Regions from separate parts of the Burkholderia sp. MR1-5-21 genome, predicted to be linked through region 1. Evidence: predicted binding sites of a transcription regulator. Region 1 holds the regulator's gene; each other region holds the start of a gene.
The links. The regulator sigma-54, encoded in region 1, starts transcription at its own class of promoters, with help from an activator protein. The targets are predictions, from matches to a motif close to TGGCANGNAANCTGCTTT.
Positions count from the first base shown of each region.

Region 2: the regulator sigma-54 is predicted to act here: its motif matches at 4,399-4,416, upstream of ACV229_RS17125 (phenol hydroxylase subunit).
Region 3: the regulator sigma-54 is predicted to act here: its motif matches at 6,151-6,168, upstream of ACV229_RS20410 (ammonium transporter).

Region 1 is NZ_JBSAXD010000009.1:209,884-219,373, forward strand. It holds gene hprK (HPr(Ser) kinase/phosphatase) at 1-170, opposite strand, end outside; gene ACV229_RS15200 (PTS sugar transporter subunit IIA) at 298-810, opposite strand; gene hpf (ribosome hibernation-promoting factor, HPF/YfiA family) at 1,042-1,401, opposite strand; gene ACV229_RS15210 (RNA polymerase factor sigma-54) at 1,560-3,068, opposite strand; gene lptB (LPS export ABC transporter ATP-binding protein) at 3,220-3,996, opposite strand; gene lptA (lipopolysaccharide transport periplasmic protein LptA) at 3,993-4,658, opposite strand; gene lptC (LPS export ABC transporter periplasmic protein LptC) at 4,679-5,293, opposite strand; gene ACV229_RS15230 (KdsC family phosphatase) at 5,297-5,833, opposite strand; gene kdsD (arabinose 5-phosphate isomerase KdsD) at 5,833-6,816, opposite strand; gene ACV229_RS15240 (cation:proton antiporter domain-containing protein) at 6,942-8,948, shown strand; gene ACV229_RS15245 (adenine phosphoribosyltransferase) at 9,033-9,490, shown strand, end outside.
Region 2 is NZ_JBSAXD010000011.1:124,442-133,931, reverse strand. It holds gene ACV229_RS17150 (2Fe-2S iron-sulfur cluster-binding protein) at 1-809, opposite strand, end outside; gene ACV229_RS17145 (phenol hydroxylase subunit P4) at 875-1,231, opposite strand; gene ACV229_RS17140 (aromatic/alkene/methane monooxygenase hydroxylase/oxygenase subunit alpha) at 1,248-2,798, opposite strand; gene ACV229_RS17135 (MmoB/DmpM family protein) at 2,838-3,107, opposite strand; gene ACV229_RS17130 (phenol hydroxylase) at 3,147-4,142, opposite strand; gene ACV229_RS17125 (phenol hydroxylase subunit) at 4,139-4,387, opposite strand; gene ACV229_RS17120 (sigma 54-interacting transcriptional regulator) at 4,674-6,365, shown strand; gene ACV229_RS17115 (GntR family transcriptional regulator) at 6,367-7,152, shown strand; partial or broken gene ACV229_RS17110 (phosphate ABC transporter substrate-binding protein) at 7,258-7,479, opposite strand; partial or broken gene ACV229_RS17105 (fatty acid desaturase) at 7,424-8,014, shown strand; gene ACV229_RS17100 (Lrp/AsnC family transcriptional regulator) at 8,063-8,500, opposite strand; gene ACV229_RS17095 (trans-sulfuration enzyme family protein) at 8,532-9,490, opposite strand, start outside.
Region 3 is NZ_JBSAXD010000014.1:142,294-151,783, forward strand. It holds gene ACV229_RS20395 (MdtA/MuxA family multidrug efflux RND transporter periplasmic adaptor subunit) at 1-1,198, opposite strand, end outside; gene ACV229_RS20400 (IclR family transcriptional regulator) at 1,441-2,265, opposite strand; gene ACV229_RS20405 (PhoX family protein) at 2,803-4,761, opposite strand; gene ACV229_RS20410 (ammonium transporter) at 4,924-6,117, opposite strand; gene ACV229_RS20415 (hypothetical protein) at 6,360-6,695, opposite strand; gene ACV229_RS20420 (hypothetical protein) at 6,888-7,310, shown strand; gene ACV229_RS20425 (Rrf2 family transcriptional regulator) at 7,416-7,868, shown strand; gene ACV229_RS20430 (NAD(P)-dependent oxidoreductase) at 8,002-8,643, shown strand; gene ACV229_RS20435 (mechanosensitive ion channel family protein) at 9,139-9,490, shown strand, end outside.

The DNA.
Region 1 (9,490 bases):
GGGTGAATGAGGTTCAGGTGGCCGACGAGGTCGGCGCTCGACGTCGCATTGGCGACGGTGTCGGCCGAAAAGCCGCGTTCCCAGCCTTCATGCCCCGTCAGCCAGCTCAGCTTCAGCGTGGCCGCGTTGTCGTCGAAGATGCTCTGGGCGTTGATGCTGGACGTATCCATGAGTCCGTCACTCCAGTGAGCCGGTGCTTGCGCGTGGCGACGGGCGTCGCCATGCCGGGCCGGCGCCGGGCGGCCCGGGACGGCGGCTTGCGCCGCCTCGTTCGGGAAAATTTACGCCCGGATCAACTCAAGGTTGCCACTGAGTGAGCAGGCTATGCAACTCGACGCGATCCGTTTCGTTGTGCAAACGCTCGCGCGCATCGCGGTCGGACAGCAGTTGCGCGATCTCCGACAGGATTTCGAGGTGCTGCTGGGTGGCTTGCTCGGGGACGAGCAGGAAAATCAGGAGGGAAACCGGCTGGCCGTCGGGCGCCTCGAACGGAATCGGATCGGCGAGCCGCACGAACGCGGCGAGCGGATGCTTGAGGCCCTTGATGCGCCCGTGCGGAATCGCGACGCCTTCGCCGAGCCCGGTCGAGCCGAGGCGCTCGCGCGCGAACAGGTTGTCCGTGACGGTGCTGCGGGCGACGCCGTTCTGATTCTCGAACATCAGCCCGGCTTGTTCGAAGACGCGTTTCTTGCTGGTGACGGAGAGGTCGATGACGACGTTCTCTAGGGGCAGGATTTTGGCTAGGCGATTCATGTTGGCAGGCGATTGGGCGGCCTGGGGTCTCCTCGCGGCGGCAGACTGATTTTCCATGGTTGGCAATATCAAGGCGTTAGGCGATGGAGACCTGCAAGGCACGGTGACCGTACCCAACGCCCCCCGGCAATAACCGGAGCATTATAGAACACAGCCGAGCGCGTGGCGCGACGCGCTCGGGCGCCTGGCGCGAGTGGGGCACGGTGCCCGCGCCGTTGCACGCGGGCATAAAAAAACCGCCCGGCGAACCGGGCGGCGTACTGATGCGATGAAGCGGTTATGAAGCGGTCATTGCGGCGGCAGTTCGATCTGTTCGACGGCCGGCTGATGCTTGATCGGTTCGTGCGCGTGCGTTTGCAGGCGCTCCATGTGCTTGACGACCTGGCGGTCCAGCTTGTCGATCAGCAGATCGATGGCCGCATACAGGTTGCCGTTTGCGCTTTCGACGAAGATGTCCTTGCCCTTCAGATGCAGATTGATTTCCGCGCGTTGTTGCCTGTCCTTTTCCTTGTGGTTGTCGACCGAGAGGATCACAGTGCCATCGATCACCTGATCGCTATGCCGTAGCACCCGGTCCAGCTTGGTGATCACGTATTCGCGAATTGCAGGCGTGACTTCGAGATGATGTCCACTGATCTTCAGGTTCATAGTGCTTCTCCAAGCGAGTGACCACCAATCCGCTTCGATGCGGTCGTCCGGTCGACTTGCCCGTGCCGCCCGAGGCGGCCGATTGCGGACAGGTCGCCCGGCTTGTCCGCCGAAGGCGCGGCGGCCGGAACACGCCTGCCGCCGGGCAGGCAGCAGGCTTAAAGAGACTTGCGCAGATTCACTGCCGGGATCTTGAGGGCTTCGCGATACTTGGCAACCGTGCGGCGCGCGACCACGAAGCCTTGTTCTGCCAGCAGTTCGGCAATTCGGCTGTCCGAAAGAGGCGATTTTGGGTCTTCGGCTCCTATCAGTTGCTTGATCAGGGCACGGATGGCGGTCGACGATGCGGCGCCACCGGTGTCGGTCGAGACGTGAGATCCGAAGAAGTACTTAAATTCAAGCGTCCCGAACGGGGTCAGCATGTACTTCCCGGTTGTCACACGGCTGACAGTTGACTCGTGTAGGCCCAGCGTATCAGCAATCTCCCGCAAAACCAAGGGGCGCATCGCAATTTCGCCGTGCGCAAAGAAATTCTTCTGACGTTCGACAATAGCCTGCGCGACGCGCAGGATCGTGTCGAAGCGCTGCTGGATATTCTTGATCAGCCAGCGCGCTTCCTGCAGTTGCTGCTTGAGCGAACCGGCGGACGGATCGCCGCGGCTGTTGCGCAGGATGTTCGCGTAGAGATTGTTGATCCGCAGGCGCGGCACGACTTCCGGATTGAGTTCCGCCTGCCAGCCCTGGCCGGCCTTCTTCACGATGATGTCGGGCACGACGTAGTCGGCCTCGGCCTTGCCGTATGCGGCGCCGGGGAACGGCTCCAGCGAGCGGATCAGCGCGTGCGCGTCGCGCAGCGCGTCGTCGGTCGTCTTCAGGTGCTTGCGCAACCGTGTGAAGTCGCGCGCGGCCAGCAGTTCGAGGTATTGCGACACGATCTCGAGCGACAGCGTGCGCGCCGGGGACGGATCGAGCCGCAGCAACTGCAGCTTCAGGCATTCGGATGCAGAGCGGGCCCCGACCCCGGACGGGTCGAAGCTGTGCAGCAGCGCGAGCGCGGCGTTCAATTCGTCGCAGTCGACCTCGAGCTCGGGCGGCAGGTCGGCGAGCACCTCGTCGAGCGTCGCGGTCAGGTAGCCGTCGTCGTCGAGCGATTCGATCAGGAACATCACGAGCGCGCGGTCGCGCGGCCCGGCCTGCGTGACGCGCAGCTGCGCGGACAGATGGTCGCGCAGCGACGTCGCGGCTTCCTGCACCTGCAGCGGCGGGAGGTCGTCGTCGTCGGACGCGCCGCTCGCGCGGCCGAATTCGTCGAGGTTCCACTGCGGACCGTCGCCGCTGTCGCTGTTCGCGTAGCCGTCGTAATCGTCGCCGCCGGACGGCTCGTCGCGCTCGGCGCGCTCGCCGGTCTGGCCGGTGCCATTGGTGCCGGCCATCGGCTCGGGGTTCGATGCGGGCGGCGTCTGCGCGATCAGCGAACCGTCCGCTGCAACGCGCAGCGGGCTCGCGATCCATTCGTCGTCGTTCTCGAGCAGTGGATTCTGGGCGACCGCCATCGCCACTTCCTGCTGGAGTTCGAGCGTCGACAGCTGCAGGAGCCGGATCGACTGCTGCAGTTGCGGCGTCAGCGCCAGATGTTGCGACAGGCGGAGTTGAAGGCTGGCTTTCATGGCAAGGAGGGAGTCATACCCGGAGTTTGCCACGACGCAGGTGCATTGGGCCATCCGCGATTACGCGCGGCAAGGAATGGGGGCGAAACGGGGCGCGGCCCCGCGCGGCAGAGCCGGGCGGGGCCGCACAGGGCGTTGCCGTGACGGTGCGTTACATGCGGAAGTGTTCGCCGAGGTACACGCGGCGCACGCTTTCGTTCTCGATGATTTCGCTGGGGGCGCCGGCCGCGAGCACCGAGCCGTCGCTGATGATGTACGCGTGGTCGCAGATGCCGAGCGTTTCGCGCACGTTGTGGTCCGTGATCAGCACGCCGATGTTGCGCTGCTTCAGGAACTTGACGATCTTCTGGATCTCGAGCACCGCGATCGGGTCGACGCCCGCGAACGGTTCGTCGAGCAGGATGAAGCTCGGGTTGGTCGCGAGCGCGCGCGCGATCTCGACGCGCCGGCGTTCGCCGCCCGACAGCGACAGCGCCGGGTTCTCGCGCAGGTGGCCGATCTGCAGCTCGTCGAGCAGCGCTTCGGTGCGCGACGCGATCGCGTCCTTGGACAGGCGCTTGCCGTCGTCGCCGTATTGCAGCTCGAGCACCGCGCGGATGTTTTCCTCGACGGTCAGCTTGCGGAACACCGACGCTTCCTGCGGCAGGTACGACAGCCCGAGCGACGCGCGCTTGTGGATCGGCAGCAGGCTGATCGAGCTGCCGTTCAGCGAGATCTCGCCCGCGTCGAGCGGTACGAGCCCGACGATCATGTAGAACGACGTGGTCTTGCCGGCGCCGTTCGGGCCGAGCAGGCCGACGACTTCGCCGCTCTTCACGTCGAGCGACACGTCCTTGACGACCGTGCGCGAGCCGTAGCGCTTCTTCAGGTTGCGGACGACGAGCGAGCTGCTGGTGCCGGCCGGCTGGCGGTTCGGTAGTGCGTTCATTGGCCCGGCGCCCCCTGGATCGAGGTCGACGGCGCGAGCTTGGCCGGCGCGCCGTTCAGCGGCGCGGGGCCGCCGTTCTTCGGCGACAGCATCGCGCGCACGCGGCCGTTCGGGTTGCCTGGCGCCGCGACGTCCTTGCCGCCCTTCGCGGTGTAGAAGTCGTGCTGGCCATCGTACGTGACCACGCTGCCGTGCACGGTGTCGGCGATCGTCGACGTGCCCTGCAGGCGGCGCACCGTCGCGGCGGTCGTGAGCGTCGTCAGGTCCTGCTTGCCGTCGTAGTCGATGCGTTCCGAGTCGCCGTCGATGTATTCGTCGAGGCCTTCGCGCTTCTGGCGGAACGACGCGTGCTTCTTGCTGCTGCCGTACGACGTCGCGTACTGGTAGCCTTCCGGATCCTGCCGCACTTCGACGCGATCGCCCTTGATGACGATCGTGCCCTTCGTGATCACGACGTTGCCGGTCGCGACGGTCACCTGTTTCAGGTCGTCATAAGTCAGGTTGTCCGCCTCGACGTTGATCGGCTTGCTCTGGTCCGCCTTCTCGGCATGGGCGAGCGGCGCCATCCCGGCCAGCGGGAGCGCGACGAGCGTCGCGGCAAGCGCGGCGCGGACGGCGCGCGCGGCGCCGCCGGTATTCTGACGAGGGAACGATTCGTTCATGCAGTCACGTGTGGGATGCGTTACTTGGGTTGACCTTTCGAGCCGCCGGACGCATCCGACGCGGCAATCGTGCCGCGCACGTTGCCATACAGCTCGATGACCCGGGTGACGTTGTTGTACTTCATGCCGTCGGTCGCGTTGACGAGCGACAGGCCGCGCTGAAGTTTAACCGGCTTTTCGGTCTGGATCACATCGTCATTGACGAAGATCCGGAAATGCTGGGAATCGGCCTGCATCTGCGGATCGCCGCCGCCTGCCGCGCGCAGGATGCGCGCGTTGTCGTACAGGTCGACGATCGACACATCGCCGTTGACGGTGCCGCGCTTCGCGGTGGTCGTCACGACCGGCTTGCCGGGCTGGAACGCGCGCATCGCCGGATCGGTCAGGTCGCTCGATTCGGTATCTTCGTAGTGGATCAGCTTCTCCGCCGTCAGCCGGTACTGGGTCGCGCCGGACTGGTCGAGCTCGGTGACCGAGAAGTTGTCGGCGAAGTAGTCGGGCGTGTGGCGCTTTTGCTGTGCGGGGCCTTCGCCGGGCGGCGGCAGCGTCGCCTGCAGCAGCCACCACGTGATGCCCGCGAGCGCGGCGACCGCGGCGAGCGGCAGCAGCTGGGTCCAGCGGAAATGGGTATTCATCCGTCAGGCTCCGCAGGCGGCCGCAAGCAGCGCGTCGTAGCGGCGTTGCGCGCGCAGCACCGTGTCGCAGACTTCGCGCACGGCGCCTTGGCCGCCGCGGGCCTCGGCGACCCAGTGCGCGCGGGCGATCACCTCGGGATGCGCGTTCGCCGGCGCGGCCGCGAAGCCGCAGCGCAGCATCACGGGCAGGTCGGGCCAGTCGTCACCCATGTAGCCGCACGCGTCGGGCGCGAGGCCGAGCGAGCCGATCAGCTCGCCGAACACCGCCAGCTTGTTCTCGACGCCCTGGAACAGGTGCGTGATCTTCATTTCCTTTGCGCGCGCGGCGACGATCTCCGACTTCCGGCCGGTGATGATCGCGGTCGCGATGCCGGCTTCGCCGAGCAGCTTCACGCCGTGGCCGTCGAGCGAATTGAACGACTTCATCGCGTCGCCGGCGGCCGTGAACAGCAGGCCGCCGTCGGTCAGCACGCCGTCGACGTCGAAAATCATCAGTTTCACGCGGTTCGCGCGTTCGGCCGCAGTCAGCGGAGCGGTCATCAAATCACCTTCTTCGAGAACAGGTCGTGCATGTTCAGCGCGCCGATCAGCGCACCATCGGCATCGACCACCAGCATCTGGTTGATCCGGTGGCGCTCCATCAGTTCGACGGCCTCGACCGCCAGATGGTCCGGCGCGATCGTCCGCGGGTTGCGTGTCATCACGTCGGCGATCGGCAGCGTGCGGAAGTCGCCGTCGCACGCGAGCACGCGGCGCAGGTCGCCGTCGGTGAAGATGCCCGCGACCTTGCCGTCGGCGCCGACCACGGCCGTCATGCCCAGCCGCTTCGCGGTGATCTGGAACAGCGCGTCCGACAGCGTCGCGTCGAGCCCGACGGACGGGATCTCGTCGCCCGTGCGCATCACGTCGCGCACGTAGGTGAGCAGGCGCCGGCCGAGCGCGCCGCCCGGGTGCGAGCGCGCGAAATCCTCGGAGCCGAAGCCGCGCGCGTCGAGCACCGCGACGGCGAGCGCGTCGCCGAGCGCGAGCGCGGCCGTCGTGCTCGCGGTGGGCGCGAGGTTCAGCGGGCACGCTTCCTTCGACACAGCGGCGTTCAGGTTTACGTCGGCGAGCGTGCCGAGGCTGGAATCCGGGCGGCCCGTGATCGCGATCAGCTTCGCGCCGATGCGCTTGACGAGCGGCAGGATCGCGACGAGTTCTTCCGATTCGCCGGAGTAGGAGATGCCGATGAACACGTCGTCGGACGTGACCATCCCGAGGTCGCCGTGGCTCGCCTCGGCCGGATGGACGAAGAACGCGGGCGTGCCGGTGCTGGCCAGCGTGGCCGCGATCTTGCGGGCGATATGCCCCGATTTGCCGATTCCGGAAACCACCACGCGGCCGCTGCAGCCGAGCAGCAGCGCGACGGCTTCGACGAAGTCGCCGTCGAGCTGGTCACGGAGCGCGCGCACGGCGTCCGCCTCGATGTCGAGCACGTCGCGGGCGAGCGCGAGCGCCCGATCATCATTGATTTTCGCTATCATGCGCGGAGTATAGCAAAGGCGTTTGTTCGCCGCGCCGGCTCGTCGGACTCGTCCGATGTTGCCGGACCACCGCCACCACCCGCGCCCGCATTGCCGTGGCCCCGACGAACGAGGACGCTTTGCCCGTGATTTCCCCGCTCGAAATGACGCTCATGCTGCTGCTGGCTTCAGTGGTGGGCGTCGTCGTGTTCCGCTCGCTGAACCTGCCGCCGATGCTCGGCTACCTGACCGTCGGCATCCTGGTCGGCCCGCACGCGTTCGGCATCGCGGCGGATCTCGAACGGGCCGAGCATCTCGCGGAATTCGGCGTGGTCTTCCTGATGTTCTCGATCGGCCTCGAGTTCTCGCTCGCGAAGCTGCGTGCGATGCAGCGGCTCGTGTTCGGCCTGGGCCTGCTGCAGGTGGTCGCGACGCTCGTGCTCGCGCTGGTGCTCGGCATGCTGTTCGAGCGCTGGGTGCACATCACGTGGCAGGGCAGCATCGCGCTCGGCGGCGCGCTCGCGATGTCGTCGACCGCGATCGTGTCGAAGATGCTCGCCGAACGCCTCGAGATCGAGACCGAGCACGGCCGCAACATCTTCGGCGTGCTGCTGTTCCAGGATCTCGCGGTCGTGCCGCTGTTGATCGTGATCGCCGCGTTCGGCGCCGAGTCGTCGAAGGATCTCGCGCTGACGCTCGGGTTCGCGGCCGTCAAGATCGTGATCGCGCTGGCGCTGCTGCTGATCGTCGGGCAGCGCTTCATGACCCGCTGGCTCAACGTCGTCGCGCGGCGCCGCTCGCAGGAGCTGTTCGTGCTGAACCTGCTGCTCGTCACGCTCGGCGCTGCGTTCATCACCGACAAGTTCGGCCTGTCGCTCGCGCTCGGCGCGTTCATCGCGGGGATGCTGATTTCCGAGACGCCGTTCCGCCACCAGGTCGAGGAGGACATCAAGCCGTTCCGCGACGTGCTGCTCGGACTGTTCTTCGTGACGACCGGGATGCTGCTCGATCCGCGCGTGATCTGGGAGCACCCGCTTCTCGTGATTGGTTTCTTCGTCGGGCAGGTGCTGTTCAAGGGCACGATGATCACGGGGCTCGCGCGGCTGTTCGGCGCGACGCCGGGCGTCGCGATGCGCACGGGCCTCGGCCTCGCGCAGGCCGGCGAATTCGGCTTCGTGCTGCTGAACCTGATCCTCGACCGGCATCTCGTCGATACGACGTTGTTGCAGGCGATCCTCGCGTCGATGCTGCTGTCGATGCTCGCGGCGCCGTTCCTGATCCAGAACGCGGACCGGATCGTGATGCGGCTGTCGTCGACGGAATGGATGATGCAGTCGCTGCAGATGACCCGGATCGCGACGCAAAGCCTCAAGCAGCGCGGCCACGTGATCATCTGCGGCTACGGCCGCGCGGGCCAGAACCTTGCGCGGATGCTCGAACAGGAGGGCATTTCGTACGTCGCGCTCGACCTCGACCCCGATCGCGTGAGCGCGGCCGCGGCGGCGGGCGAGACGGTCGTGTTCGGCGACGCCGCGCGCCGCGAGTCGCTGCTCGCGGCCGGTATCCACCGCGCGGCGGCCGTTGCGATCACCTATGCGAACACGCCGTCCGCGCTGCGCGTGCTGCATCACGTGCACGAACTCGAGCCGACGCTGCCGGCGATCGTGCGCACCGTCGACGACGCCGACCTCGAAAAGCTGCTCGCGGCCGGCGCGACCGAGGTGATTCCGGAAATCGTCGAGGGCAGCCTGATGCTCGCGTCGCATACGCTGGTGTTGGTCGGCGTGCCGATGCGCAAGGTCGTGCGGCGCGTCGAGGAGATGCGCGACGAGCGCTACAGCCTGCTGCGCGGCTATTTCCGCGGTGCCGACGACACGGACGACGACGACCACGAGCAGGTGCGGCTACAATCGGTGCCGGTCGATGCGCGCGCGGACGCGGTCGGACGCTCGCTGGACGAGCTCGGGCTGTTCGCGCTCGGACTCGAGGTGACGGCGATCCGCCGGCACGGGATCCGCGGCGTCGAACCCGATCCGCAGACCAAGCTGCGCGCGAGCGACATCGTCGTGCTGCGCGGGCTGCCCGAAGCGCTCGCGCTCGCGGAGGAGCGCCTGTCGCGCCACCGGCGGGAGCCGCCGGCCGCGGCGGTCTGAGCGTCGGCCATCCACATACATAATCTGACCCGTATTGTCGAACGGTGCCCGAAACGTCGCGCACCGTTTTTTTCGGAGAGTTTCATGCCGCATTCGTCGTCGGGGGCACCGCTCGATCCTGCCGCCTTCATCCACAGCCAGATCCGCACGGTGCCCGACTGGCCGCAGCCGGGCGTGCAGTTCCGCGACATCACGACGCTGCTGCAGAGCCCGAAGGCGCTGCGCGTGCTCGTCGACCTGTTCGTCGAACGCTATGTCGATGCGAAGCTCGACTATGTCGCAGGCCTCGACGCACGCGGCTTCATCATCGCGCCGATCGTCGCGTACGAGCTGAGCGTCGGCTTCGTGCCGATCCGCAAGGTCGGCAAGCTGCCGTACAAGACGCAGCGCGAGTCGTACGAGCTCGAATACGGCAGCGCGACCGTCGAGATCCACGAGGATGCGTGCCGGCCCGGCGACCGCGTGATCGTGATGGACGACCTGATCGCGACGGGCGGCACGATGATGGCGGGGCGCAACCTGCTGCAGCGGCTCGGCGCGGT
Region 2 (9,490 bases), on a different contig from region 1:
ACGTACGTGAAGTTCGGATACCGTTCGGCGAGCGCGCGGAATTCGTCGTGGTAATAGAGCTCGCTCGCGTTGCGCTGGCCGTAGACGAGCGTGATCGGCGCGGTCACGCCGCCGTCGAGCAGGTCGACGATCATCGAGCGCGGGCTCGACAGCCCGGAGCCGCCGGCCATGAAGATCATCGGCAGCGCGGCCGAGCGGCGCACGAAGAAGCGGCCGTATGGACCCGCCAGCCGCACGCGGTCGCCGACCGCAAGCTGCTCGTGCAGGTAGCCCGTGCCGAGCCCGCCCGGCACCTGGCGCACGTTCAGCTCGATCTCGCCGGTGGCCGCGACGTCGGCCGGCGCGTTCGCGATCGAGAACGCGCGGCTCTGCCCGAGCCCGGGAATTTCGAGCTGAACGTACTGGCCCGCCTGGAAGCGGATCGGCTGCGACAGCTTCAGGCGGATCGCCTTGATCGTCGGCGTCAGTGGCGCGATGCGCGTGACGTCGGCCGCGAAATCCTTGACCGGGATGATCTCCGCGTCCGGATCCTCGTCGACGTCCGCCTCGATCACCGTGTCGGCCTGCAGCGTCGCGCAGCACGCGAGCGCCTTGCCCTCCTCGCGCTCGAAATCCATCAGCGCGAACGGGTTCGCGTCGCCGACGTCGGTCTCGCCGTCGAGCACCGCGACCTTGCAGGTGCCGCACAGGCCGTGACAGCACGCGTGCGGGATGTAGATGCCCTGGCGCAGCGCCGCGTCGAGCATCGTCTGTCCTTCTTCGACCTCGATCGTGACGCCCAGCGGCTCAATCGTAAGTTGGTGGCTCATGATGATGTGCCCATGTTCCGGAATGCCGGCCGCACGCAGGCGGCCGGCGTTCGTGCAGGTGACGGTCAGAAGCTCGCGCCGCCGAGGCCGTCGAGGCCCGGCGTGCGGAAACTGATCAGGTCCTTGTGCCCGAGGCCGTTGCCGGCCAGGCTCTTCGACGCGTCCGGCGTCCACGGCTCGCCGGACCGGAACCACTCGACGCGATCCCAGTCGATCTTCGCGAAGTCCGGGTGGTAGCCGTAGACGGGTGGCAGCACGTCCTTCGCGAGCGCGCCGAACGGCAGGTCGGGCGGCAGCGGCAGGCAGAACGGCGCCGGAAACATCAGGTGGTCTTCCCAGCACACGTAAAGGAGCGGTGCGGGAAACCTGTCCACCGTGTCCTTTACCGGGAAGTCGTAGGGTTTGAGCGCAACGACAGCCATGTTTGTCTCCTGCGGGTCAGTTGCTCGTGGCCTGGCCGCGCCATGCCGCGAAGTTCTTCTGGTCTTCCGAGCCTTCGAAATCGAGGTTGTCCCGGCCCATGCCCACCTCGTAGTAGTCGAGCACCGAAGCAAGCGGATCGAAGCCAACGGCTGCCGGATCGGCATCGGGCGGGAAGCAGTTGCCCTGGTAGATCTGGTGCACGGGCAGCCACGCCTGCACGTACTTCTGCGGCTCGTGGTCGAAAATCTCCTTGCAGTGGTCGCTGCAGAAGTGGAACGTGTCGCCGAGGTAGGTCGATTCGCGCGCGCCGATCTTTGTCGGGTTGCCGGGCTCGGTGAACAGCATCGGGATCTGGCAGGTCTGGCACAGCATCGGCAGGGTCTTCATGTAGAAGCGGTTGCCGGCTTTCGCCTGCTCGCCCCAGTGCTCGAAGCGCGGCCGGTAGTAGCGGTCGAACGAGTCCGGATACTTCGCGGCGAGCCACGCCATCTCGTCCTCGGTCGGCACCCACGTATGGAACGCCGACGCCGCGTTGAAGCCGTAGAACGTCGACCATGCCTGGTGGCTGATGTGGTCCTTGCCTTCGCACGCGTCCTGCCAGCCCTTCGGCTCGCGTATCCCGTAGCGGGCGAGATCCCGGAACAGCGCACCGCCGTTCTGCTCCGCGTACATCTCCCACGATTCGCGCCAGCTCATCACGCGCTTCGGCTGCATGTAGTCCATCATCATCGCGACGAGCGTCAGCAGCCGGTAGCCGCGCCAGAACCACTTGTCGATCCAGCGCTGCACGATCGGCACGTTGCCGGGGTCCTGCTCGAGCAGGAACTTGATGCACTCGATGCCGAGCGTCATGTGGCGCGACTCGTCCGACTGCGCGGAGAAGCCGAACGTGACGGTCGACATGTCGCCGTTGTACGCGGCGCCCGACATGAACGGCACGAACAGCAGGTTCGTCAGCACGTATTCGAACGAGAAGCTCACCGCGGTCAGGAACTCGAACGGCCCAGACGAATACGCATCCTCGAAGAACGACTTCGGCACCGACAGGTACCAGACGCGATCGAACCAGTGGTTCGAGTGATGGAACCCGTTGAAGAACTTGTTGTACGTCGACATCGCGTGCGTTTCGGTCTGGTAGTGCCGCAGCTCGTCGATCGACTGCATCTGGCATGCGATGCGCGCGCCTTCGCCGGTAAAATGCCGGCCCACGTGCGCGAAGCCGCGGTGCGCGAGGTATTCGAGCGGCGTCACGCCCTGGACGAACAGCTTCAGCGCGTTGATGTAGCGCGCGTCGGTCACGCCGAGGAACGCGTTGTTCTGCGTGAACGCGTCGATCACCGCATACAGCTTCTTTTCCTTCTCGCCCTGGTATTTCCAGTACGCATCCATCGTCAGGCGGAACGGGTCGACCCACTTGTCCCAGTCGTGGATCTTGATGCCCTCGTAGCGGTCGTACGGGAAGACCTTGTCCATCGGCTGGTAGGTCGTCTCCCAGCCGAGGCCGCGCGTCATCGCCGCGTAGCGGTCCTTCAGGCCGAGCTTTTTCTTGAGCGTTGGCGTGTCCATTCGTGTCTCCGGTGTTGTCGGGTGCGCGTTGTGCGGCGTTCAGTGCGCCCAGCTCAGCGTGAACTGGTCGTCGTCCTCGTCGATATGGCCGGACAGCGTGATCAGGTTCACCTGCAGCTGCTGCAGGTCGAAGCGCGCGCCGGTCAGTTCTTCGATCGTTTCGCGGCGGATCGTCAGTTGGTCGGGCGCGTCGATCTTGACCATGCCGGGCGACTCGACGACGACCGCGCGCGGGTTGTCCGCGACGATCGCCTCGACGATCGGTCTGGACTCCTCATTGGCCTGGAAGGCGATGAATACGTTGGACATGCGTGTTTCCTCAGTGAGAGATGATCGTCCGGCGTCAGGTCAGCGTGCGATGCCGAGCTTCGCGACGCGTGCGTGGAGCTGCTCGCGCACTTCGTCGAGCGCCGCGCGACCGGCGTCCTGCAGCGCGCGCTCTGCGACCGGCGCGAGCGCGTCGTTCGCCCGCTCGGCCCAGTCGCGCGTCCAGCGTGCGAGCAGCGCGCGGTTGTCGTCCGATTCGGCGGCCATCGTCTTCACGACCGCGTCGATCCAGCGATTCGATTCCGCGTGCCATTCGGGCATGAACGCGGTCAGCATCGCGACCGCCGAGCCGCCTGCGAGCGCGATCCGTTCGTCGACGAAGCGGTCGTAGACGAGCGGATACAGCAGGCCGTCGAGCGCGAGGTTCTGCGCGACGAACAGCTCGACCGGATCGGCGACGACCAGCGTGTCCTCGACGTAGCGGCGCAGCGGCTGCCATGTGGCGTCGGCGAGCCACGCGGCCTTCGCCGCGTCGAGCACGTCGGGCTCGGCGATCGCGAGTGCGAGGCGTGTCAGGTATTGCGCGACGCCGAGGTTGTCCATCGCATGGAACATCGCCGGCGCGGTGAACGCGGTGCCGTAGCCGAGCGCGCAGATCTGCGCGTTGTTCATGTTCCCGCCCCACGCGGCGTGGCGCAGCGGTACCAGCACGTCGAGCGCATGCTGCGCGACGCCGTCGGGCATCAGGCCGATCATCCGGCGCGACTCGACGAACTCGAAGTTCGATTCCATCGCGTCCTGCTGGCGCGCGCGGGCCGTCACCCACGACGCGTAGTAGAACTGGCGCGGATCCTTCAGCGCATACCAGCTCGCCATCCGGATCGCCGTGCGCGATGCGTCGAAGATCTCGTGATCGGGGTCCCAGGTCGGCCGGTAATGGAAGTTCGCCTGGGGCTGCGCGCCCATCATTCCTTCCTGGTACCGGGTCGCCGTCCTGTCGCCGCCGATGTGCCGCGCGACGTGCGCGAACGTGTGCCGGAGCGGCTTGATGTCGACTGTCTTCAGCTCGATGGTCACTTCTTGCTCCTCAATGTCATGGGTTTGTCGTCGTCCAGCCGTGTCACGCGCTGTTCCGCACAGAACGCATCGAAGGCGGCGGGGGGCAACGTCAGCTCGACGAACAGGTCCGGCGCGCCGCCTACCGACAGCTCGAATTCGACGAAGCCGCGGCCGTTGGTGCCGGTCACCCGGACGCACTTGCGGCCCGGGTCGAGCGGGGGTTGATCGCTTGTGATTTGATCCATGATCGGTGTCGCCTCCATGCCCGTACTTCAATGCACCAACCGTGCCACGTTCCGTGTGTCTTGCGAAAAATCTCGATAATTCAGGGAAAGCCCTGACACACAATTCGAATTCGGCACGCACAATACCGGTTAACCAGAATGGAAACCGCCGTCGAACGCTCACGCCAAACCCCTGATCTGACGGCCGTTTTCATGATTTCATCAACTCGATGAAGCGGATTTGATGAAATGGTGAAACCCTCGGACGTGTCCGACCGGCGGTCACGCATATTCGGAAATCACGAGAAATCTCGACGGAGGAGACATGACGCGGCCCAGCCTGCCCCCGCTACCGACGGACGCCGACCTGCGGCGGCTGATTCATTTTTCGGCCAGCGACGGCCGCATCTGGCTCGCCGGACAGCGGATGGTGCTGCTCCACGCGGGCGCGCTCGCGACGCTGCGCCAGGAGCTGATGGAAAGCGTCGGGCCCGCGCAGACGCGCCGCTTCTTCACGCGCGTCGGCTTTGCGGCCGGCGAACGCGACGCGGCGCTCGCACGCGAGATCCGCGCGAAGGCGTCGTTCTTCGACATGTTCCATGTCGGCCCGCAGCTCCATATGCTCGAAGGCGCGGTGCAGGTCACGCCGCTGCGTTTCGAGGCCGATCCGGAGACGGGCGCGTTCTATTGCGAATACCGCTGGGAACATTCGTGGGAAGCCGACGTGCACCGGCGCACGTTCGGCGCGCAGCCGGAACCCGTGTGCTGGATGCTGATCGGCTATGCGACCGGCTATACGAGCGCATTCATCGGCCGCACGATCCTGTTCAAGGAAACGACCTGCGTCGGCATGAACGACGCGCATTGCACGATCGTCGGCAAGCCCGCGGAAGAATGGCCGGACGCCGAAGAGATCGCGTCGTGGTTCAAGGCCGACTCGCTGATCAACACGATCCGCGACCTGCAGACCGAGGTCGAATCGCTGCGCCTCGAGATCGCGCCCGACGCCGACCGCACGCAGCTCGTCGGCCGGTCCGACGCGTTCACCGCGGCCTATTCGCTGCTGGAGACAGCCGCGCCGACCAAGGTCGCCGTGCTGCTGACCGGCGAAACGGGCGTCGGCAAGGAGCGCTTCGCGCGGGCGCTGCACAATCTGAGCCCGCGCGCCGCGAAGCCGTTCGTCGCGATCAACTGTGCGGCGATTCCGCATGCGCTGATCGAATCCGAGCTGTTCGGCGCAGAGAAAGGCGCGTATACAGGCTCGCAGGCCGCGCGCGCGGGACGCTTCGAGCGCGCGAACGGCGGCACGCTGTTCCTCGACGAAATCGGCGAGCTGCCGCTCGACGTGCAGGCGAAGCTGCTGCGCGTGCTGCAGGAAGGCGAAGTCGAGCGGCTCGGCGCGACCGAGAGCCGCAAGGTCGACGTGCGCATCGTCGCCGCGACCAACCGCGATCTCGAACAGGCGGTGCGCGACGGCAGCTTCCGCGCGGATCTCTATTACCGGATCAACGTCTACCCGGTGCGGATCCCGCCGCTGCGCGAGCGGCAGGACGACATCCCGCTGCTCGCGGATACGATGCTCGAGCGCTTCGCGTCGCTGCACGGCAAGCCGGCGCCGACGCTGACCGACTACGCGTACGACGCGCTGCGCGGCTACCGCTGGCCCGGCAACGTGCGCGAGCTCGAGAACCTGATCGAGCGCGCGGTGATCCTGGCGCGGCCGAACCGCGCGGTCGACGCGAAGGACCTGTTTCCCGGCCTCGGCCTGCCGGGCGGCGCGACCGTCGATCGTGCCGGGCAGATCAGGCCGGCGTCGTCGGTGCAAATCGACTGCGGGTCGATCCTCGATCAATTGCAGGGATGCGGCGGCGGCCTCGACGGGCTGGAACGCGCGTTGCTGCAGGAGGCCGTCGACCGCTCGAACGGCAACCTGTCGGCCGCCGCGCGGCTGCTCGGCCTGACGCGCGCGCAGCTCAGCTATCGCCTCACCCGCAATCAGGATCAGGAGGACGCGTGACATGAACACCATCCTGCCCGCCCGTCCGCCGCGCGGCACGCCGCCGGACGACGCGCCGCCCGCCTGTGCCGAAACGCCTGCCGATGCACCTTCCGACGCAATTGCCGACGACATGACCGGCCCGCACGCGCGCACGCTCGGCGAGCATGCGTACCACCAGCTCCGGCAGCACATCATCGAAGGGCACTACCCGCCGGGCGCGAAGCTGCGCGTCGAGCACCTGAAGGACGTGTACGGCGTCGGCGCGGGCACGCTGCGCGAGGCGCTCACGCGGCTCGTCAGCGATGCGCTGGTCGTCGCCGAAGGCCAGCGCGGGTTCCGCGTCACGCCGATGTCGGTCGCGGACCTCGAGGCGATCACGCGGCTGCGGCTGCATATCGAGGTCGATGCACTGCGCGAATCGGTGCGGCACGGCGATGCGGCGTGGGAGCAGCGCGTGCGGCACAGCTTCGAGATGCTGTCCGCGTGGGAGCAGCCGGTGTCGATCGAACACCGCGCCGCGTGGGAGGCGTGCAATCGCCGGTTCCACGAGGCGCTGATTTCGGCGGCCGCGTCGCCGTGGACCTATCTGGTGCTGCGCATGCTGTCGCAGCAGAGCGAACGCTACCGGCGCGTGTGCATCGGCCTCGAGGATTCGAAACGCGACGTGCATGCGGAACACACGTGCATCTTCGACGCGGCGATGCGCCGCGCCGATGCGCGCGCGGCACTCGCGCTGGAGGATCACATCAGCACGACGCTGGCGATCGTCAGGAACGCGCCGCCGGGGACGTTGCCGTTTGCTTGAGGTCAGGAAATGCGTGGCGGCGCTTCGTGTTCGGGAATTTCGGACACACCGCGCAGTCGCGCTTGTCGCGCACATCGAGCACGGTTCGCCAGCGAGCGGACCGGATTCGATCGCCGCGCAATCCGCATCGCCGTTGCCGAGCGCGCGCAGCACGTCCAGATGCGCGCCGAACGCCGTCGCCGACGCGAAGAAACGCCCGTTGCGCGCATGCGGCGCAACCGCATGCCGGAACGCGTTCATCCCGCTGTGGGAATCGTCGCTGTTGTAAGCGGCGCGCAAGACCTTCGTCGGCCGGCTGGTCGTCGGGCCGCCGACCAGCATCGCCGCGATGTTTTCGGACGCGCTCGCCGCATTCCGGCGCGGCGACCTGCGTTACCTGCCGATGTGGGTCGTGCACGCCGCGTGCGTGATCGCGCTGCTCGCGTGGCTGCAGATGTCGATCGGCGTGCCGTGGTGGTACTACCTGCTGGCGATCACGTGGCCCGCACTGTCGCTCGCGATGGTCCGCTCCCTGTACGAGCATCGCGCAGCCCGCAATCCGAAGGCGCGCATCGTGATCAACGAGGCGGGGCTGGCGATGCGGCTGCTGTACCTGAACAACAACTACCACCTCGTGCACCACGACCTGCCGAAGCTGCCGTGGTACGACCTGCCGCGCGCGTACCGGATGCGGCGCGACGCGTATGCGGACAAGTGCGGCGGTTTCGTGATCCGCGGCGGATATCGGGAATTGCTGAAGCGGCATGCATGGCGGCCGACCGATGCGCCCGTGCATCCGTTTCCGGAAGGCACGGCGTCGCTGTCGAGCGGCGGCGGCGTGCGTGTCGCGGTGGTCGACGGGCATCTGCAGATCAGCACGTAACGGGCGGCCCGGCCTGCCGTCGCCTACGCTTGCCGCCGGTCTCCGCGCTCACCGCTGGTGGATCACCGAATCGAGCACGAAGCAGGTCGTCATGTTCTGCACGCCGTCCAGCGCGCTGATCGCCGCCCAGATCTCGCTGACGCGCTCGTGCGACGCGGCCTCGATCTGCACGAGCAGGTCAACCTCTCCGCTCAGCACCGCGCAGTCGCGCACCTCCGCGATCCGCTCGAGCGCGGCAAGCACATCCGCGCCGCGCATCCGGTCTTTCCGGTAGACGAGCATCACCGCGCGCACCGGCGACGCGTCGTCAGGCAGCGCGAGCCGCACCGTGTAGCCCGCGATGATCTTCAGCGCTTCGAGCCGGTCGATCCGGTGCCGGACCGCCTGCCGCGACAGGCCGATCCGGTCGGCCAGCACGGCCAGCGGAATGCGGGCGTCGGCGCACAGCGCGTCGATGATTTTCTGGTCGAGGCCGTCGACTTTCATGGGGGATTCCCGTCGTGCGTGTGCCGATATGTCAGATGCCTTCAAGCGCCTGAGCAATGTCCGCCTTCAGATCGTCGACATGCTCGACGCCGACCGAATAGCGGATGAAATTGAGCGGAATGTCCGCCGCGCGCATCTGCTCCGCCGACATCGTGCCGGCCCACATCGCCGCCGTGTGGATCGCGAGCGAATCGACGCCGCCGAGATTGCCTGCGTTCAGCGGCACGCGCAACGCCTCGACGAAACGCTGCGCATCGTCGTAGCCGCCCCGCACGCCGAACGCGACCACACCGCCGAAGCCGCGCATCTGCCGGCACGCTAGCGCATGCTGCGGATGGCTGCGCAAGCCCGGATAGAACACGCGGTCGATCTTCGGGTGCCGTTCGAGGAATTCGGCAAGCGCCAGCGCATTCGCGTTGATCCGCTCGACGCGCAGCGGCAGCGTGCGCAGCCCGCGCAGCAGCAGCCACGCGTCCATCGGCGACAGCACCGAGCCGAGCGTGATGTGCGTGTGCCAGATCTGCTCGGCGAGCACGCGGCTCGTGCAGATCACGCCGCCCGTCAGGTCGTGATGGCCGCCCAGGTACTTCGTCGCGCTGTGCACGACGATGTCGACGCCGAGGCGGTGCGGCTGCTGGTTGACCGGCGACGCGAACGTATTGTCCGCGAGCGTCAGGATGCCGTGCGCCCGCGCGATCTCGGCGACCGCGGCGATATCGGTCACGAGCAGCAGCGGATTGACCGGCGACTCGAGCACGATCAGCCGTGTGTTCGGCCGGATCGCACGACCGAACGCGGCCGCGTCGGTCTGGTCGACGAACGTCACGTCCACGCCGAACTTGCGCAGCATGTCGTCGAGCATCTTCGTCGTGCTCATGTAGTGGCGCGTCTGGCCAATCACGTGATCGCCGGCCTTCACGACGCTCAGGATCGCCGTCGCGATCGCGCCCATGCCGGACGCCGTGACGAGCGCGGTCTCCGTGCCTTCGA
Region 3 (9,490 bases), on a different contig from region 1:
CGGAGCCGTCGGTGACGACCCGCTCGCCGATCGCGATGCCATCGACGATGCTCGTGCGTTCGCCGTCGACCGGGCCGGTCTTGACCTTGCGCACCGTCACCGTGTTGTCCGGCTTCACGATATAGACGAACTGGCCGATCGAGCCGGTCAGCACGGCCGACGTCGGCACGATCGTCGCGTCGCGGATCACATTGACGAGCAGCCGCGTGTTGACGAACTGATTCGGGAACAGCAGGCCTTCCTTGTTATCGAAGGTCGCGCGCAGCTTGACCGTGCCGGTGGTGGTGTCGATCTGGTTGTCGAGCGTCGCGAGCGAGCCGGTTTCGAGCGGGTTCGTGTTGCTGCGGTCGTAGGCCGTCACCGACAGCTTGTTGCCCGCGTTCACCTGCTTGATGATTGCCGGCAGGTTGTCTTCGGACGTCGTGAAGATCACGCTCATCGGCTGCAGTTGCGTGATCACGACGATGCCGTTCGTATCGCTCGGCGTCACGTAGTTGCCGGGGTCGACCTGGCGCAGGCCGACGCGGCCCGACACGGGCGCGGTGATGTGCGCGTAGACGAGGTTCAGCTTGGCCGAATCGATTGCCGCCTGGTCGGTCTTCACGGTGCCTTCGTACTGCTTGACGAGCGACGCCTGCGTGTCGACCGTCTGCGACGCGATCGAGTCCTGCGACAGCAGCGTCTGGTAGCGCTTCAGGTCGCGGCGGGCGGTCGCGAGGAGCGCCTGGTCGCGCGCGAGCGTGCCTTCGGCGTTCTCGAGCGCGTTCTGGTACGGGCGCGGGTCGATCTGCGCGAGCAGGTCGCCCTTCTTCACGATCTGGCCTTCCTGGAACGCGACCGCCTGCAGGTAGCCCGAAAGCTGCGTCTTCACGGTCACGTTCGCGAGCGGCGTCACGGTGCCGAGCGCGGACAGCACGATCGGCATCTCGCCGTGCGTCGCGGTCGCGACCTGCACGGGCTGCGGGACGTTCGCCATCGCGGCGGGACCGCCGCGGCTGCGCTTGCCGGCGGTGGCGCTGGCGCCGTCCGCTCCGGACGGGCCGCTGGCCGTGCTGCGCCACGGGTGCCACCACAGCAGGCCGCCGACCACGACGAGCGCGAGCGCGCCGGCCATCAGCTTGCGGCGCGGGCGTCGCGCGGCGGGGGAGGCGGGCGCAGGTTCGTGCGCTGACGGCGTGGGCTTTTGTTGATTGTCCATCGGTTCTGTCTGGATGACGACGCGGCGCGCTGCGTACGGGGAGCGCAAGCGGGCCGCGCGTGGGCATACGGCATCTGGCGGGCCGGCCCGGCCCCCGACCCGCGCGGGAAAAGAACGGTGCGCACCGCGGATGCGGCGCGACGATGGGCATGATCCTACGTCCCGTCCCCGTTACAGTCCAGCCCCCTATCTTTCAACGGGTTACGGTCGTTACAGAACGCGACAGGAAGATGACAGACGGGTCAGTTGCCGCTGCGGCGGGCCGGGGCGCCGCCGATCTCGCGGGTGATCTTCGCGATGCACTCGTGCAGCGCCGGCACGACGTGCTGCTCGAGCCATTCGGGCGGGCACTGGTGCGATGCGCCGCCGCAGTTGACCGAGTAGCGCTGGCCGGACGGGCCGACGAAACCCGCGGCGACCGCGTTCAGGCCTTCGCGCCATTCGCCGATCGCGATCGCGTGGCCGTTGCGTGTCGCGTCGTCGAGCGCCGGGTTGAGCCGCGCGAACACGTGCGGCCAGTCGTCGCCGGCGGCGGCCCGCAGCGCGTCGATCAGCGCGCTGCGATCGTCGTCCTCGAGCGCGGCGAGATAGGCGCGGCCCACCGCGGTGCGCGCGATGTCCATCCGCGAGCCGATTTCGAGCCGCGTGACGAGCACCGCCGAGCGCGGCCGGATCACGTCGATCGCGACCATGTCAAGGCGGTCGCGCACCGCGAGGTGCACGGACAGCGACGTGCGCTCGGCCAGCTCGATCATGAACGGCCGCGAACGCGCGCGGATGTCGAAGTTGCGCAGGAAGCCGTGACTCAGCTCGAGCACCGATGCGGTGAGCACGAAGCGTTCGCTGTCCGGCAGCTGGAACAGGAAGCCGGCGCTGACGAGCGTCGCGGTGATCCGCGACACGGTCGGCTTCGGGATGCCGGTCAGCTCGGTCAGCTCGCGATTGCTGACCGGCGCGTCGGCGGCCGCGATGCGGCGCAGGACAGCAAGGCCGCGCGCGAGCGCGGTAATCTCGTCGGGCGACGATTCGCGTTCGCGGGAAGCGGGAGGAGGCACGGGTATCGACACGGGAGGTTCTCTCAATTTCCGAAACTGTATTTCAATTTTGTTGGTATCGTAGGATGATTGTCAAAAAATGCATGTTATACGCATGAACCGGTCATGCGATGAGATTTTACGGGTTCACCCTTGGTTTATTAGGAAAACGCTGAAGCTTTCGTTGCTGTAAATTGCAACGATTGGTGCAAATACCGCTTGACTTGACGATCGGAAACGGAAAGAATGTGTCACGTTTTCGAAACATCGTTTCGGAGTTTAACCGGCAACGTTGTTTCGCGCAGTCTCTCAGGTTCTAGCACGGCCCTCGGAATGGCTAGAACTTTTTTAGCGCCACGGTCTCCGTGGCGCTTTTTTTTGCCCGTCGCTTTTGCCCGTCTCCGCGCCACTTCAGGCCCGTATTATCCCCCGTCCTCCACATCCGTCCGCGCAAGTGCCCGCGGCGGACCTTCGCGCGCGCAAAAAAAAGCGCGATGCCCGCAAAGGCATCGCGCGAAAGGCGGCGTGGAGCCGACGAATGAAACGTGATGAAGCCGGAGTCCGTGTGCGTCAGGCCTTCGCGAGCTTGATGCTCGTCGGCTCGGCCGTCAGGTAGCCGACGCTCGCGCCGAACCGGTCCTTGAAATTCGCGCGCACGAGCGGGTCGAGCGTCGGCTTGACCTTGTCGTGCAGCGGCGATTCCCAGTCGCCCGCGTGCTGGAAGTTGCTCATGATGTAGGTCCAGCCGTTGATCTCGTCGACCGCGTGCAGGCCCGTCGATTCGGCGCCGGCCGGGCAGGACAGCACGCGCGTGAGCGTTTTCGTGTCGACGTTGTACGCCCACAGGAAGTTGTTCACGTGCATGCCCGAGTCCTCGCCGATGAACAGCGTGCGCAACTTTTCGGAGAACTTGAGGTTGTCGGGGTTCGCGACCTTGTCTGGGTTCGCGAGGTTGCCGAGCGCGTCCGCGGCGGCGAGGTCCTCGCCGACGAGCGCGGCCGGCGCGCTCATGTCGACCGGCACCCACTCGCTGTCGATCGCGGCGCCGTTCGAGTCGCGCTGACCGCCCTTCAGGTTCAGCGCATAGGTCGCGCCCGCGGCGATCTTCTTGTCGAGCGCAACGTCGCGCGATACGGCATTGCCCTTGACCATCGACGTCTCGATCCGCGACATCGCCGTGTAGACGATCTTGTCCTTCGCGTTCACCGTCGTCCCCTCGAGCTTCGTGAACGCCATGCTGCCGCCGAGCAGCGCCGCGTAGCGGTGCGTCTCGAGGAACGCGGCGGCCTTTTCCATGCCGGGCTTCACGCGGATCCAGTTGAACTTGCCGCTGAAATGGATCTTCGTGAAGCTCGCGTCGTTCGGATCGCTCGTCGCGACGTCCATGATGTCCGACCACTTCAGCGTGTTCGCGAGCGCCTCGATCTCCGCGCTCGTCGCGTGGCCGACCTTGATCCACGCGAGCGTCGCCGAGCCCGCGCCCGCCGACGACGTCTGCGTCCACTTCGCGACGTAGAGCGTGCCCGCCGACAGGTCGGCCGGCTTGTCGGCGACGAACATGAAGAGGCCGCCGTTGGTCGCGTCGTCGCCCATCATCACCGTGCGCTGGTCCGGCATCACCTGGATCAGCTCGTGCGAGATCCGGCCGAGGCAGTAGTGCTTCTTCGCGGTGCCGGTGCCGTCGGCGTTGACGATGATCTCGGGCAGGTGGCCGTAGTGATACGGGTTGGCCTTCGTCTCGTCGCCGAACGTGTTCCTGCTGAATGCCTTGAACTGCGCGTCGGTCGCGGCCTTCGTCGCGTCGGGCTCGTATTCCTCGCTCGACAGGTGCGTCCCCCACGGCGACAGGCTCGCGCCGCAGGTGATCCACAGGCCGTGCGCCTTCGACGTGTCGACGTTGTGGTACTTGACGAGCTTCAGCGCGCCGGTCGCCGGATCCTGGTCGAGCGTCAGCACCGCGATCGGCGACGGCAGCTGGCCGTACTGCGACACGCTCGCCTGGTCGCGCGTCGTGTATTCGAACTGCACGACCGCGAACACCGTGTTGCCCTTCACGCCGGGCACGCTCGCGTTCTTCACCGTCAGCAGCGAGCTGCCGTCCGGGCAGTCCGAATAGAACTGGCGTTCCTTGCCTGCCACCGAACGGTCGATGATCGGCTGGTTGTTGATGTCGTAGTAGCCGCCCGCGAGGATCGTGCCGCCCTTGCCGTCCGGCACCTTGTCGCCCGTCACGAAGAACGGCCGGTACGCGAGCTTGAAGTTGCGCGACGTGCCGTCGGAGAAGGACACCGACAGCATCGAGCCGACCGTCGTCGTCGCCATCGCGGACGCATCGGCGAGCGTCGGCGCGGCCATTGCCGAGAACGTCGCCGCGGCGAACGCGGCGGCGGCGGGCGTCGAGGCCGGGCCGTCGTCGCCGCCGCAACCCGTCAGCAGGGCGGGCAGCGCGAGACCGGAGAGGGGAAGCATCGGTGCGCCGGCGAGGATCTTCAGAGCCTGGCGACGGGAAGCATTGGGCAACGCGGGCATGGGGTGTCCAGTTTCAGGTGTTGGAAGAATCTTCGCCTTCGCACCGTTTGCAACAAGCAAGCAGGGCGAAGGCAAATTGAAAACTGGACGGAAGTGTAAGGACGCTCGATGAAAGTTTTTTGAATTGCAATTGTAATGTGATGCATGGCGTCCGAGTGGCGCTCAGTCGCGCTCGGGCGTCGCCGAGATGCGGTGGATCGACAGGTCGGCGCCGTCGAATTCCGCCTCGCGGTCGAGGCGCAGGCCGACGGTCGCCTTCAGCGCGCCGTAGACGAGCGTGCCGCCGGCCAGCGCGATCGCGATCCCGCCGAGCGTGCCGATGAGCTGCGACACGAACGACACGCCGCCGAGCCCGCCGAGCGCCGGCAGCCCGAACACGCCGGCCGCGAGGCCGCCGAGCGCGCCGCACATCCCGTGCAGCGGCCACACGCCGAGCACGTCGTCGATCCGCCACTTGTTCTGCACGCACGTGAACATCGCGACGAACAGCGCGCCGGCCGCGGCGCCGGTCGCGAGCGCACCGATCGGGTGCATCACGTCGGAACCCGCGCACACTGCGACGAGCCCCGCGAGCGGGCCGTTGTACGTGAAGCCCGGGTCGTTGCGGCCGGCGAGCCACGCGGCGAGCGTGCCGCCGACCATTGCCATCAGCGAGTTCACCGCGACGAGGCCGCTTACCTTGTCGAGCGTCTGTGCGCTCATCACGTTGAAGCCGAACCAGCCGACCGCGAGCACCCAGGCGCCGAGCGCGAGGAACGGGATGTTCGACGGCGGGTGCGCGGCGATCCGTCCGTCGTTGCCGTAGCGGCCGTGGCGCGCGCCGAGCAGCAGCACGGCGGGCAGCGCGACCCAGCCGCCGAACGCATGCACGACGACCGAGCCCGCGAAATCGTGGAACGGCGCGCCGAACGCGTGCGTGAGCCATGCCTGCACGCCGTAGCGCGCGTTCCACGCGATGCCTTCGAAGAACGGATAGACGAAGCCGACGATGATCAGCGTCGCGACGAGCTGCGGATTGAATTTCGCGCGCTCGGCAATGCCGCCGGAGATGATCGCCGGAATGGCGGCGGCGAAGGTCAGCAGGAAGAAGAAGCGCACGAGCGCATAGCCGCTGTGTTGCGACAGCGTGCCGATGTCGTCGAAGAACTCGACGCCGTACGCGATCGTGTAGCCGATGAAGAAGTACGCGATGGTCGACACCGAGAAATCGACCAGGATCTTCACGAGCGCATTGACCTGGTTCTTCTTGCGCACCGTGCCGAGTTCGAGAAACGCGAAGCCGGCATGCATCGCGAGCACCATGACGGCGCCGATCAACAGGAACAGCGTATCGACGCCGGATTTCAGATCATCCATTCCGAAGCTTCCTTGCTCAAAAAACGGGCAAGGGACGCAAAAATCGAGCCAAGTTGGTGAACGGATGCGTGGAAGTGGTGCGGGGGCACGACCCCGTGCGGCTTTCCGGTGAATTACACCTGTGCATCACCGGACGGCTTTCGCGTGGCGCCGGCCGGTGTTGCACGCGTGTGGTGCGACGCGTCCCGATCTGGTGCGTCATGAGGGGCGGCGCGGTGCACGCCGCGCACCGGCCTGGCGCGTCACTGGCGCGCGAACAGCAGGCGGGTGCGGCGCAGCCGCAGCGCGAGCACGGCCCAGTACGTGGCGACCGACGTGAGGCCGAGCGCGGCGAACGCGAGCGCCGCGAAGCCGGCCAGCGACGCGTCGGCGCCCTCGGCGCCCAGGATGCCGCGCACGACGATCAGCGCGGCCGTCCAGAACGCGAGGGCGGCTTGCGCCATCAGGCGCGCGGCATCGAAGCGGCGCTCGCGCCCGATTTCGGACGCGCGGGCAGTGAGCGGCGCGCGCAGGCACAGGAACAGGGTGGCGGCCAGCATGGCGGCGAGAAAGATGAACCAGTCGACAAGGAAATGCATGGACTTCGAAGGGCGGGCGATGCGAGTTGAGGCTGCGTCACTTTAGTGCGGCCGTCCGCACGTTTAAATCAGACGAGTCCGAAATTGAAAGCCATTTTTAACCTGCGGCTGGCAAATGGCGGTGCGCATCGGCGGTATCATCGACGTCGGTTCAATCCTGAGGGCCGCGCGACGCGCGGCCGGAGAATGCTGATGAAGATGAAGTCATCGCGGGTGCGCAGTACGCCCGTTCTGATCGCCGCCGCATGCGCGGCGGTGTTGCTCGCAGGCTGTGAGAAATCCCCGGCGCCGTCCGCGCCACCGCCCGATACGGCTGCGAGCGCGGCCGCCGACGTCGCGAAGCAGGCGACGCAGGCGATCGACCAGGTCGCGAGCGCGGTGAACCAGCAACTCGGCGTGGCGAAGGCCGGGATCGCGTCGGCGGCGTCGGCCGTGCCGCCGCTGAGTGCGAGCGGCCTTGCATCCGCCGCGCAGGCGCAGTTGAACGCGGCGGCGTCCGCGGTGGTGGGCCAGGCCGCGTCGGAAGCCGGCGCGCAGATCGCGGAGGCGGGCCGCAAGCTCCAGCAATGGAGCCAGCAGGGCGCGTCCGCAGCAAAGCCTGCCAGCGGTCAGTGACATGCCGGTTGCGCGATCCATAAAATGTAATTATCATGGTTACACATTGACGCCGGAAGCCGTGGTGGTCGCAGTACGGGGCCGGCGTCGCCGAGTGAGTGACGAATGAATACCAGCAGCCGGTTCGCGTTTGCCGTCCACGTGCTCGCCTTGCTGTCGATGCAGGAAGGCGTGCCGCTGTCGTCCGACGTGATCGCGGGCAGCGTGAACACGAATCCGGCGCTGATCCGCCGGCTGCTGTCGATGCTGGCGTCCGCGGGGCTGACGACGTCGCAGCTCGGCGCGGGCGGCGGCGCGCTGCTGGCGCGCGAGCCGGGCGGCATCACGCTGCTCGACGTGTACCGGGCGGTCGACGATGCGCAGCTGTTCGCGCTGCACCGCGAGGCGCCGAATCCCGCGTGCCTCGTGGGGCGGCACATCCAGGGCGTGCTCACCGGCTACATCGGCGACGCGCAGCGCGCGATGGAAGCGTCGCTCGCGACGCGCACGCTGGCCGACGTGACGGCCGACTTGCTGAATTCCGAGCAGCTTGGGCAGCAGGCGGGCGCCGGTGGATGAGCGCCAGCATGTGATGCAGTGAGCCGGACGGTGCGCATGCGCGACGTCCGGCGCGACGGGGTTGACCACCCCATTTTTTTCGTTCTTTTATGTAATTAACAGAGTTACATATTTTTCTTTCTGGAGAATCGACATGACGCAACGTCCCCTGAACATCGCGCTGTTTGGCGCCACCGGCATGATCGGCTCGCGCATCGCGGCGGAAGCCGCGCGACGCGGCCATCGCGTGACGGCGCTGTCGCGCACGCCCGGCGACAGCGCCGACGGCATCGCCGCGAAAGCCGCCGACCTGTTCGATCCCGCCAGCATCGCGGCCGCGCTGCCGGGGCATGACGTCGTCGCGAGTGCTTATGGTCCGAAGCAGGACGACACGGCGAAGGTCGTCGCGGCCGCGCGGGCGCTCGTCGCCGGCACGCGCGACGCAGGCCTGAAGAGGCTCGTCGTGGTGGGCGGCGCGGGCTCGCTCGAAGTCGCGCCGGGCAAGCAGCTCGTCGACGCCGAAGGGTTTCCGGACGCATACAAGGCGGTCGCGCTCGCGCACCGTGACGCGTTCGACTACCTGCGTTCCGTCGACGACCTCGACTGGACGTTCTTTGCGCCGGCCGCGCTGATCGCGCCGGGCGAGCGCACGGGCACGTTCCGCACCGGCGTCGGCAAGCTGATCGTCGACGCGAACGGCGACAGCAAGATCTCGGCGGAAGACTACGCGGTCGCGTTCGTCGACGCGCTCGAGCAGGGCAGCTTCGTGCGCGAGATCGCGACCGTCGCGTATTGAGCGGCGCGGTGGCCGGCGGCGCGAAGCCGCCGGTTCGCCCCAGGTTTGCCGTCGTTACGACCCCGCCGTTGCGTCCCGCCGTTACGTACCGTTACGCCCGGTTCGACGGTCGGGGCGCGGTGAGCGGCTACACTAGGCGATCCGTGCTTCCCCAGACAGGATCGCAATTTGCTTTCGTATTCCTTGCATTTTCTGGACTGGGCCTTGACGGCCTGTTGTCTTGTCTTGCTGACCGCCGTCGCCACCGCTGCGCGCGGACGGGTCAGGCTCCGTGTCGTGCTGGGCGCGGCGGCGCTCGGCCTCGCGGTCGCGCAGCCGGCCGGCGCGGCTGCCGCGCCTCCCGCCCTCGCGGCGTTCCAGAAACTGATCGCGCCGGCCGCCGAAGCGCCCGCGTCGGCGGCATCGGCTGTCGCCGCGTCGGGCGCCGCCGCGGCATCGGCGCCGTCGCCCGCGAGCGCGGCCGAGATCGCCCGATCGTTCAACGCGGTGATTCGCATGCTCGACAACGATCGGCAGCGCACCGCGCTCGTGTCGCAGCTCAAGGCGTTGCGCGACGTCGCGCAGACCGCGCAGGCGTCGTCCGCCGCATCGGCTGCATCGGCGGCGAACGCGGGCCTGTGGGGCGCGATCGCGTCCGGCATGGCGTCCGTCGAAACGAGCATGAAGCAGGGCGATTCGCCCGCGCGCTACTGGGCAGGCCGTTTCAATGCGGCCGGCAACGAGCTGTACACGATCGTGAGCGGCCATGGGCCCGAGTCGTTCGGCCATATCGTGCTCGACTGCGCGCTGCTGCTGTTCGGCTGGGGCGCCTGTGCGGTCGCGCTGATCTGGCTGCAGCAGCGGCTTG